Regions from separate parts of the Roseovarius sp. THAF27 genome, predicted to be linked through region 1. Evidence: riboswitches for the same ligand, from Rfam matches in the RefSeq annotation. Region 1 holds a riboswitch; the other holds the start of a gene.

Evidence for each region. Region 1 has a riboswitch for cobalamin ahead of FIU89_RS05195 (aromatic ring-hydroxylating dioxygenase subunit alpha). Riboswitches for the same ligand answer to the same signal wherever they lie in the genome.
Region 2: linked by a shared signal. The riboswitch ahead of FIU89_RS17090 (TonB-dependent siderophore receptor) and the one ahead of FIU89_RS05195 (aromatic ring-hydroxylating dioxygenase subunit alpha) in region 1 are both predicted to bind cobalamin.

What each region holds. Positions count from the first base shown of each region.
Region 1 covers NZ_CP045393.1:1,024,853-1,029,821, reverse strand. Annotated here, with positions in the region: gene nrdE (class 1b ribonucleoside-diphosphate reductase subunit alpha) at 1-389, opposite strand, end outside; gene nrdI (class Ib ribonucleoside-diphosphate reductase assembly flavoprotein NrdI) at 371-787, opposite strand; gene nrdH (glutaredoxin-like protein NrdH) at 792-1,013, opposite strand; cobalamin riboswitch at 1,115-1,308, opposite strand; cobalamin riboswitch at 1,435-1,642, shown strand; gene FIU89_RS05195 (aromatic ring-hydroxylating dioxygenase subunit alpha) at 1,757-2,986, shown strand; gene FIU89_RS05190 (hybrid-cluster NAD(P)-dependent oxidoreductase) at 2,991-4,067, shown strand; gene FIU89_RS05185 (Crp/Fnr family transcriptional regulator) at 4,775-4,969, opposite strand, start outside.
Region 2 covers NZ_CP045393.1:3,443,380-3,448,348, forward strand. Annotated here, with positions in the region: gene FIU89_RS17080 (transporter substrate-binding domain-containing protein) at 1-604, opposite strand, end outside; gene FIU89_RS22350 (hypothetical protein) at 1,187-1,351, opposite strand; one part of gene FIU89_RS17085 (IS3 family transposase) at 1,427-2,301, opposite strand; one part of gene FIU89_RS17085 (IS3 family transposase) at 2,301-2,574, opposite strand; cobalamin riboswitch at 3,060-3,271, shown strand; gene FIU89_RS17090 (TonB-dependent siderophore receptor) at 3,396-4,969, shown strand, end outside.

The DNA.
Region 1 (4,969 bases):
GCGTTCATCACGACGCGGTCCTCGTACCGTTCCAGGTAACGCTGCCCGTCCCAGGTTTTCAGCGTGTAGGAGGTGTAATACTTGAACGCCCCCAGAAAGCTGGGGAAGCGGAACTTCTTTCCATAGGCCGCGTCCCAGATCCGGCGCTGGAAGTTCTTCGAGTACTGGTCCAGCACCTCGGGCTCGTAATAGCCTTCGTCGACAAGGTAGCCCAGCTTTTCGTCCAGCGAGTGGAAGAACACTGTGTTCTGGTTGACGTGCTGCAAAAAGAACTGCCGCGCCGCCATCCGGTCGGCCTCGAACTGGATGCGGCCCTGATCGTCGTAAAGGTTCAGCATCGCGTTCAGCGCGTGATAGTCGAGGTCGGCGGTCAGGCTGGCGTCAAGCATGTCTCTCTCCAGAATATGTCGAGCCCGGCGCGCACGCGGGCGATGTCGGTGTCGGTGCCGGCCAGTTCGAACCGATAGAGCACGGGCACGCTGCATTTGGCGGCGATCACGTCGCCGGCCATGGCGAAGGTCTTGCCGAAATTGCGATTGCCGCTGGCGATGACCCCGCGCAGCAGGGCGCGGGCGGCGGGATCATTCAGCAGGCGGATCACCTGCTTTGGGACTGCGCCCTTGCCATGCCCATCGGCATAGGTCGGGCAGATCAGAACGAAAGGCGCGGTGATCTGCGGGACAGGATCGCTCGCGACACGCGGCAGCCGCCGTGCCGGCAGGTCCAGCTTTTCGACGAAGCGCCGCGTGTTGCCGGACCCGCTCGAGAAATAGACCAGCCCCGCCATGCGCTCAGCAGAGCCGGCCGATCATGTCGGGACGGAACCCGGCCCAGTGATCGTCTCCGGCGACGACGACAGGCACCTGCCGGTAGCCCAGGTCCTGCACGTGCTCCATCGCGGCGGTGTCCTCGGTCAGGTCGACGATGTCATAGGCGAGGCCACGGGCGTCCAGCGCTCGGGTCGTTGCGGTGCACTGCACGCAGGCAGGTTTGGAATAGACGGTGATGCTCATGGTGCTCTGTCCCTTGTTTTGGTTTGCGAATGGCGGGACAGGACACGGGAACAGCAGGCCACCAGGGCCCCTGACACGCGCCCGGGCCCTCCGCCCGCGGTCGTCGTTCACTGCGCCTTGGCAGGTCTCCTGGCTCGCGGCTCTTGCGCCTTGGTCCGCCTTCCCGGTGTTGCCTCACCAGTGGTTCCGGACCTTGGCTTGCCGCTTACAGTTGCGGGGGCAGCGCCGGTGTCGCACCGGCTTCCCTTTTCACCCACAATGTCGAGTCGCGGGCACCAAAGCAACACCATATTGGGTACTGGCACACGAAACTGTCAATATATAGTTTACCTTGCTGCAGCGATTTTTGTCCCATCGTGCAGGATGTCTGATTCACTTCAGCGAGTGTCGCAATTCTCATATTGCGCCGCCCGGCCTGTGATAATCGGGGAAGTTGCAAGGTGCCGCCTGCGGGCGGAGAATTGGGAAGCCGGTGAAATCCCGGCACTGCCCCCGCAACGGTAACGGTGTTGCAACGGGCGCGGTCACGACCACTGGGGAAGAGGAGCCCCGGGAAGGTTTCGCGCCACGAGGTCCCGCACAAGGGCCGCACCGGAGTCCGGAAACCAGCCTTGCAATGACGTCAAACCGCGGGAGGCGGTGCGGGCGCTGCTTCGGGTCCGGCTCCTCGCTTGCCGCACCTGTGGACCGCGCGTGCCGACCTCCTGCCCGAATTTGCCGCGGGGCGCGGCAGGAGGCCAAGGATGAACACCCAACCGATCAGCGAATTGCTGGCGCGGCGTCGGCCGGGCCATGCGCTGGAGCAGGCATTCTATACCGATGCGGACGTGTTCCGCGCGGACATGGAAAACATCTTCTACCGCGACTGGCTCTTTGCCGTGCCGGCCTGCGAACTGCCCAAGCCGGGCAGCTTCGTGACCCACCGCGTCGGCGACTATGGCGTCGTCATCGTGCGCGGCGCCGATGGCGAGATCCGCGCCTTCCACAATTCCTGCCGCCACCGCGGCTCGGTTCTGTGCAAGGTGGCCAAGGGCAACGCGCCCAAGCTGGTCTGCCCCTATCACCAATGGACCTACGAACTGGACGGGCGGCTGCTGTGGGCGCGGGAAATGGGGCCTGACTTCGACCCCACCAAGCACGGGCTGAAGCCGGTGCATTGCCGTATCCTCAGCGGGCTGGTCTATATCTGCCTGGCCGACGATGCGCCCGATTTCGACGCCTTCGCCGAACTGGCGCAGCCCTACCTGCAGGTGCATGACCTGACGAATGCCAAGGTCGCCTTCGAGACCTCGATCGTCGAGCACGGCAACTGGAAACTGGTGTGGGAGAACAACCGCGAGTGCTATCACTGCGGCGGCAACCATCCGGGCCTCTGCCGCTCCTTCACCGACGACCCCAACGTCACCGGCATCGAGGAAGGCGTCACCCCGCCCCATCTTCAGGCGCATTTCGACCGGCTGGAGGCACAGGGCGTCCCGTCGCAGTTCCGCATGTCGGACGACATGCAATACCGCCTCGCGCGGATGCCGCTGCTGCCCGGCGCCAAGAGCTTTACCATGGACCTCAAGCCCGCCGTGTCGAAATGGCTGGGCCGGGTCAGCGATGACACGGCGGGCACGCTGCTGAAATACCATTACCCCACGACCTGGAACCATTTCCTGCCGGATCACTCCATCGTCTTCCGCGTCACGCCCCTGACGCCGATGACGACCGAGGTCACCACCAAGTGGCTGGTGCACAAAGACGCGGTCGAGGGCGTGGATTACGACGTCACGCGCCTGTCCGAGGTCTGGGTCGCCACCAATGACGAGGACCGCCGCGTGGTCGAGGACAACCAGCTTGGCATCCTGTCCCCGGCCTACGAACCCGGCCCCTATTCCCCGATCCACGAAACGGGCGTGATCGGCTTCGTCGAGTGGTACTGCAACACGATGCGCCAGCGGCTGGACCCTGTCGCGATGGCGGCGGAGTGATCCGATGAACGATCTGTCCCACGTTCCCGCCCGTGCGATCTGGTCGGATGACGAGATGCTGGAATGCGTCTCGGTCATTCCCGAGCGACCGAACACCGCGACCTTTACCTTTCGCGCGCCGTCGGGGGCACTGTTCGACTATCGCCCGGGCCAGTTCCTGACGCTGGAAATCCCCGCGCCGGGCGGCACCGTGCACCGGACCTACACGATATCGTCCTCGCCGTCGCGGCCGCGGTCGGTCTCGGTCACGGTCAAGGCGCAGGCCGACAGCGTGGGCACGCGCTGGATGCTCGACAACCTCGTGCCCGGCGTTCGGATCAGAGCCTTGGGGCCTTCGGGCCTCTTCACCCATCTCGATCACCCCGCCGAGAAATACCTGTTCATCTCGGCCGGCTCCGGCATCACGCCGATGATGTCGATGACGACATGGATGTTCGACCTGGGAACCGAACCCGACATTGTCTTCATCAACTGCGCCCGGCGCCCCGGCGAGATCATCTTTCGCGAACGGCTGGAACACATGTCCAGCCGCGTGCCGGGCATCGACCTGCACTGGGTGGTCGAAACCCCTGACCGCTATGCGCCCTGGACCGGCTATCGCGGCACGTTCAACCAGTTGATGCTGGGGCTGATGGCGCAGGATTACCTCGAACGCGAAGTCTTCTGCTGCGGCCCCGAGCCCTTCATGCAGGCGGTGCGCGAGGCGCTTCAAGGTCTCGGCTTCGACATGGCGCATTACCACCAGGAAAGCTTCCACGCACCGGCGGCGACCGAGGCCGAGATCCCCGAGATCGACGATGTCGTCCCCGACCAGGCCGCACAGGCCGAGGTCGAGTTCGCCCTCTCCGGCGTCAGCGCGAATGTCTCGGAGACAGACACCATCCTGTCGGCGGCGCGGGCCAACGGGCTGAACATCCCGTCGGGCTGCACCTTCGGCGTGTGCGGCACCTGCAAGGTCCGCAAAAGCGCGGGCGAGGTGCACATGGTGCATAACGGTGGCATCTCGGAGGACGATATCGCCGAGGGTTATATTCTCGCCTGCTGTTCGCACCCCATCGGCAAGGTGTCGGTGGACGTGTGAACGCAATGATGAACCGGCAGCTGCCTCGGGCAGCGGCCACCTCCTGCCGGCGGCGGCCTTGAACTTCCGCCGGTTCTGGCGACACCAAGGCCCGCTCGCTGACATCCTTTCCGACGAAACAACGCCAGTCTGTTCCCAACGCGCTGACGGGTGACGCCAATTCCAGGCGCTCTCCCGGCAGCACGTTCGAGAAACACTTCAGCAGGACGTCCCATCGAAGTCCTGTTCGCCCCAAGGATATTTCCGGGCCGTCACCACACCTCGCAAGGTCCGGACCAATGTAAAAACCCGGGTCCGAACCGCATACTGCTTTGACACAGCTGCCAGCCCGTCCCGGGAGCTTTGGTACTAAAAAATGATGCTTCCTATTTACAACTTCGGCCAGCTAGTATCCTGCCAACCCGAGAGAACAGTTCTCACAGACCACTCACTGTCTTGCCCCCGGTTTGCCCAGACGGCCTTGACCGCCCTAGCCTGAATCGCAGTTGGCTAATACCCAAGGCTGCTACCAGAAATCCCGGAGGTAAGCTCTGTCCCCCTGTTAAGCATTATTAACCAAAGCCAAGCGCCCGACTGTGAACGGGATCACATGTTTTCGATTTTGTCGTCACCGGCCGGGTTTGAAACAATTTTGTTGCGCAAACCGACACCACAGCGGTCGCGAAGATCTCCCGGCCTGTGCATGGGGTCAAACAGCTCGCAAGGATTCAACGACCGGGCGTGTTCTTGACGATATCCGCAGGTGACATGATCTGAATGACGCCTTTGCGCATCGAGATCTTTCCCTGGTCCTGCAAAAGCTTCAACTGCTTGTTGATCGCCTCTCGCGTGACGCCCAGCATCTCGGCCAACGCGCTTTGGGAAAACTTCCGGCCCAGGTCCAACACCTCGTCGTCGAGCGT
Region 2 (4,969 bases), 1.8 Mb from region 1:
CGACCTCGCCGCCCAGTTCGGCCAACAGGGTCTTGCAGTAGTTGTTCTCTTCCTTCGGATAGACGTAGTTGTTGCCGATCATGTAGAAGCGCGGGCCGTAATTCTCGATCGCCCAGGCGATCAAGTCATCCTGCTGCTGGTTCGGCACGGCGCCGCCATACATGACGTTTCTCGAGCACTCGCGGCCTTCGTAAAGCGTAGGGTACCAGTAAAGGTTCTTGCGCTGCTCGGTCACCGGCAACACCGCCTGCCGGCTCGCCGAGGTGTAAGAGCCGAAAACGCTGACGCATTTGTCGCGGATCATCAGGCGCCGAGCGCGGTCTGCATAAGTCGCTGGGTCGGATGCCGGGTCTTCAATTATTGGCCGCAACTGCCGGCCGTGCACCCCGCCGGCGGCGTTGATCTCTTCAATCGCCATCAGCGCAGCATCGTGCAGAGTGCTTTCCACCACGGCCACGGCGCCGGTCAGTGAAAACAGCAAACCGACGGGAATATCGCCACCCTGCGCGATGGCACGCCCAGCGGTCGTCAGAAGCGCGGGCGCCGAAAGGGCACCAGCTGCACCGAGAGCACCTACTCCTCCAAGAAAGTCGCGACGTTTCATTAGGTTGTCTCCTCTGTTGGTTACGAGCGGCCGTTGAATCGGCAACAAAAAAAGGCCCTCCACCGCGACGTCTTCGTCACGATCGGAGAGCCTCATTGCTCATGAATTTTTTAGACTCACATTTGAGCCTGCAACCATCGTTCAGCAGGGGTTCACATTTTGCAAGAAAATTTTAGTTATTAAAATCTAATAGTTATGCACGAATGCATCACTCGTGGACAGTTTCGTGTCCTTTTCGAGCTCAAAGGGAAACGGATGCTTGAACAACATTTGCAGTGCTGATGGTAATAAGCTTATCAGCCATCAAATGACGTTATTCGAACAACAACACCAACCCAAATCTCAACCCTTGCCAAAAATCACAAACAGCTACGGCATGGGGTGCGAATTACCCGCGTGCAGAGAGGGGCCCGAAAGGACCCATCGATGATGACCGCAACAGCGGACGATGAAAAAGTTCAAGAAGCAGTCGTTCACTGCGCTTTGCACAGATGGCCGCTCAGCGGGACAAAGCTGCCGTTGAAGAACTCACTTCAAATGGCGGCTTCTCTTAAACTGACCAACGTATGCAGAGCAAGCGTGTCAAAAGAAACGAGCTTCATCAAAAGGGATCAACTGACTTGCGTCCAATGTCTGTTCTTTTGCATCGACGATTTCTGATTTCCCACGCCCAATTGGAACTACTGAAACCAATTTTCCGTCCCTGCCTATAACGCGGTAAACAAGACCAATTTGATAAGGGCTCATCTTTAGCTCTGAAGCTTCGAACTTGCGGAAGAACTGTATGCGCGCGTGGACTTGCCCGGTTTTGGTGGAGAGCGTTTAGCTCACTTCGCGGGCCTTTCGCTCGAATGCTATCGGGCTTTGGAAGCCGAGCGATGAATGGCGTCTGACGGGATTGTAGAACCCGTCGATGTATCTGGCGATGGCGTTTTCGGCCTGTTGGCGGGATTTCCAGGCGACCGGCCAGATCAGCTCCGACTTGATGGTTTTGAAGAACGTTTCCACCATTGAGTTGTCATAGCAGTTCCCGCGCCCGCTCATCGAGATCAAGATGCCACGTTTGCGGAGCCGCGCCTGATAGTCCACCGAGCAGTATTGCGATCCGCGGTCGGAATGGTGAACCAGTCCTGGCTCAGGGTTGCGAGCGGCCAGAGCATGGCGCAGGGCTGCGATGGCGAGGTCACGCTTCAGACGATCACTCGTGGCCCAACCGACGACGCGGCGCGAGAAGAGGTCCAAGACAATGGCAAGGTAAAGCCAGCCCTCTGCCGTCCAGATGTAGGAGATGTCCGCCCCCCACTTCCTGTCCGGACAGTCCGCCGCGAAATCTTGTGCCACGAGGTTGGGCGCCACAGGCCAGGCATGTTCACTGTCCGTCGTCCGTTTAAAGCGCCGCTTTTGCCGCGCGATCAACTGGTTCTCGTGCATCAGTCGTGCCGTGCGGTGCCGCCCTATCTTGAGCCCCTCATCGACGAGGTCGCGGTGCATGCGGGGACTGCCGTAGGTCCCGTTCGACAGCTCAAAGGCCGTTCGAATGTGGGCAAGATGGATCATGTCCTGCTGCTGGCGATGACAGGCAGGGCGGTCCCGCCAAGCGAAGAACCCGCTCTGGCTGACACCGAGAACATGACACATTCGCCGGATCGGGAAGCTGGCCTTCTCCGCCTCTATGAAAGCGAAGCTCATCGACTTGCGTCTTTCGCGAAGAAGGTTGCGGCCTTTTTTAAGATGTCGCGCTCCTGCTTCAGAACCGCGTTCTCGCGTCGCAACCGCTTCAGCTCCGCGTGCAGATCGACCGATGCCTCGACCGGCCCACCAGCGTCCCGCTCGCGACTGAGCCATCGCGTCAGTGTCGAAAGCCCGATCCCCAGATCTTCCGCGATCTCCCGTCGCGTCCGGCCGCTGGTCAGCGCCAGCCGCACCGCTTCACGCCGGAACTCCGGCGTCGGTCTGTTTCCGTTTCCCATAGAACACCTCCTGGTTCCTCAGTTGGTGCTCTCCACTTTTCCAGGGCAAGTCCACATTCAATCCTTCCTAATCTAGACCAAGCGTCATGGACAAGACCGCGGCTCAATCAAATCCGTCAGGGTGTTTCCTACGAACCCGCCCGTATGGCCGCCTCCACGGTGAGACAGGGGGGCACCAGCACCCGCGACGAACATTCCGATTTCGCCGATCACGACGTTACCACAGTGGGCATGACCGGAGCCTCTCTAGATCTGAGCCATTTGGTTTCGGACAATGGTCCATAGCATGGCGGTGTCGGACGACGCGGAAACGACCGTGCCGGTTCTTCGATCAGGCTGAGCGGTCCGCCACCCGAATGAGAAGCTCGGGATCGACGGCTTTGCCATGTGAAACGTGAATGGGCCCGGGCTTCAGTGTACCACCCGGCTGCGGATGAAACCTTCCAGCCTTCGATTTTTATCTTTTCTCAGACCATTTCATCCATTAACCATCGACTCACTTCGGTTCCCGGCGGTTTTCCGGCGGGATAATAGGGAATGCGGTGCGACGCGTCTGGCGTCCAATCCGCAACTGCCCCCGCAACTGTAGGCGGAGAGCGAAGCCGGACCATGTCACTGTCATGCGGCGCATGATGGGAAGACCCGGCCAAGCATTGACCCGCAAGTCAGGAGACCTGCCGAGGTGATCACCCTGTCCGAACGCGGGGCGCGTTTCGACAACGGACTTTCCGTAGCGGTGACGATATCACCGTCTGCGGAGTCACCCCTCCAAAGGCACAAACAAAAGCCATCGCGTCACGCGAGATCCGGAGGGACACGCCATGTCACGCTCATTCAAAGCCGCGCTTGCGGCATCCACCGCCCTTTTCACCCAGCCCGCCATTGCGCAGGACACGCCATATGACCTCGGAACGATCTTCGTGTCCGGCGGTCTGACCCCGATTGAAGGCAGCGCCTACGGCCGTGCCGGTACTGTCCTGACCGAAGAGGATATCGAGGATCGCGGGTCACGATATGCGGTCGACATCATCCGCTCGCTGCCCGGTGTTTCCGTCTCGCGGACCGGCCCCGCCGGCGGCCTGACCCAGGTCCGGATGCGCGGCCACGAAGGCAACCACACGCTGGTCATCATCGACGGCGTGGAAGTGGCCTCGCCCAGCCAGGGCGAGTACGATTTCAGCGGTCTTCTCAGCGCCGACATCGAGCGCATCGAGGTCCTGCGCGGGCCGCAAACCTCACTTTACGGCTCGAACGCCATCGGCGGTGTGATCTCGATCACCACCAAGCGCGCGACCGAGCCGGGCTTCAGCGGGCAAGCCGGGTTCGAGATCGGCACCGACGAGACGACGCAAGTCAGCCTGGCCTTGCGGCAGCGCACCGAAAAACTTGCTCTGAGCTTTTCCGCGACGCGCCGGGAGACCGGCGGCTATGACGTGTCGGGCCTGAATGGCGAGGATGACGGTGATCTCAACGAGACCTACAACCTCAACGTCCATTATTACGCGACCGAAAACCTGACCTTCGGCGGCACGCTACGGCACGTGAAAAGCGACTCGGACTCCGACGGCCAGATCTACACCGCGCTTACACCTGCCGGACAGATCCTCGTTGATGACTTTTCCGGGTCCGATACGGCCGAGACCTTCGGCTCCATCTACGCCCAGCTCGACACGTTCGGCGGTCGTTTCAGAAACCGCCTGGATCTGTCTTTTGCAGACATCCAGACCGATCGTTTCAACGGCACCGGCGCACAGTCGGGCGACACCACAGAGACACGCCAGAAAATCAGCTACAAGGGCAGCGTCGCGCTGGATGGCGGCGCGGTCGATACCGCCCGCCACATCCTGACCCTCGGCGCCGAGTGGGAGCGGGAGACGTTCGTCAACAACAACCCCGCCTTCGTCTTCGCACCCAGCCAGCTGATCAAACAGACGCGCGAGCAGACCGCCCTCGTGGCGGAATACCAGGGCAACCTGACCGACAGTCTTGATGTGCAGGCCAGCGTCCGGCATGATTTCAACGACGAGTTCGAGGATTTTACGACCTACGCTGTCGGTGTGTCGTACATGCTGCCCAGTCAGACCACGCGACTTCACGCCTCTTACGGCACAGGCGTCCAGAACCCGACCATGTTCGAACAATTCGGTTTTTCCAACAACTTCATTGGCAACCCGAACCTGGAACCCGAGCAGAGCGAAGGCTGGGATTTCGGTGTGGAACAACAATTCCTAGGCGGGCGCGGCCTGATTGACGTCACCTATTTCGATGACGAGCTGACCAACGAGATCTCGTCCACCGTCGATCCTGGCACCGGCAGCCTGACACCCTTCAACCAGGCCGGAAAAAGCGACCGCAGAGGCGTGGAAATCGGTGCGACCTGGCAGGTGAACGCGCG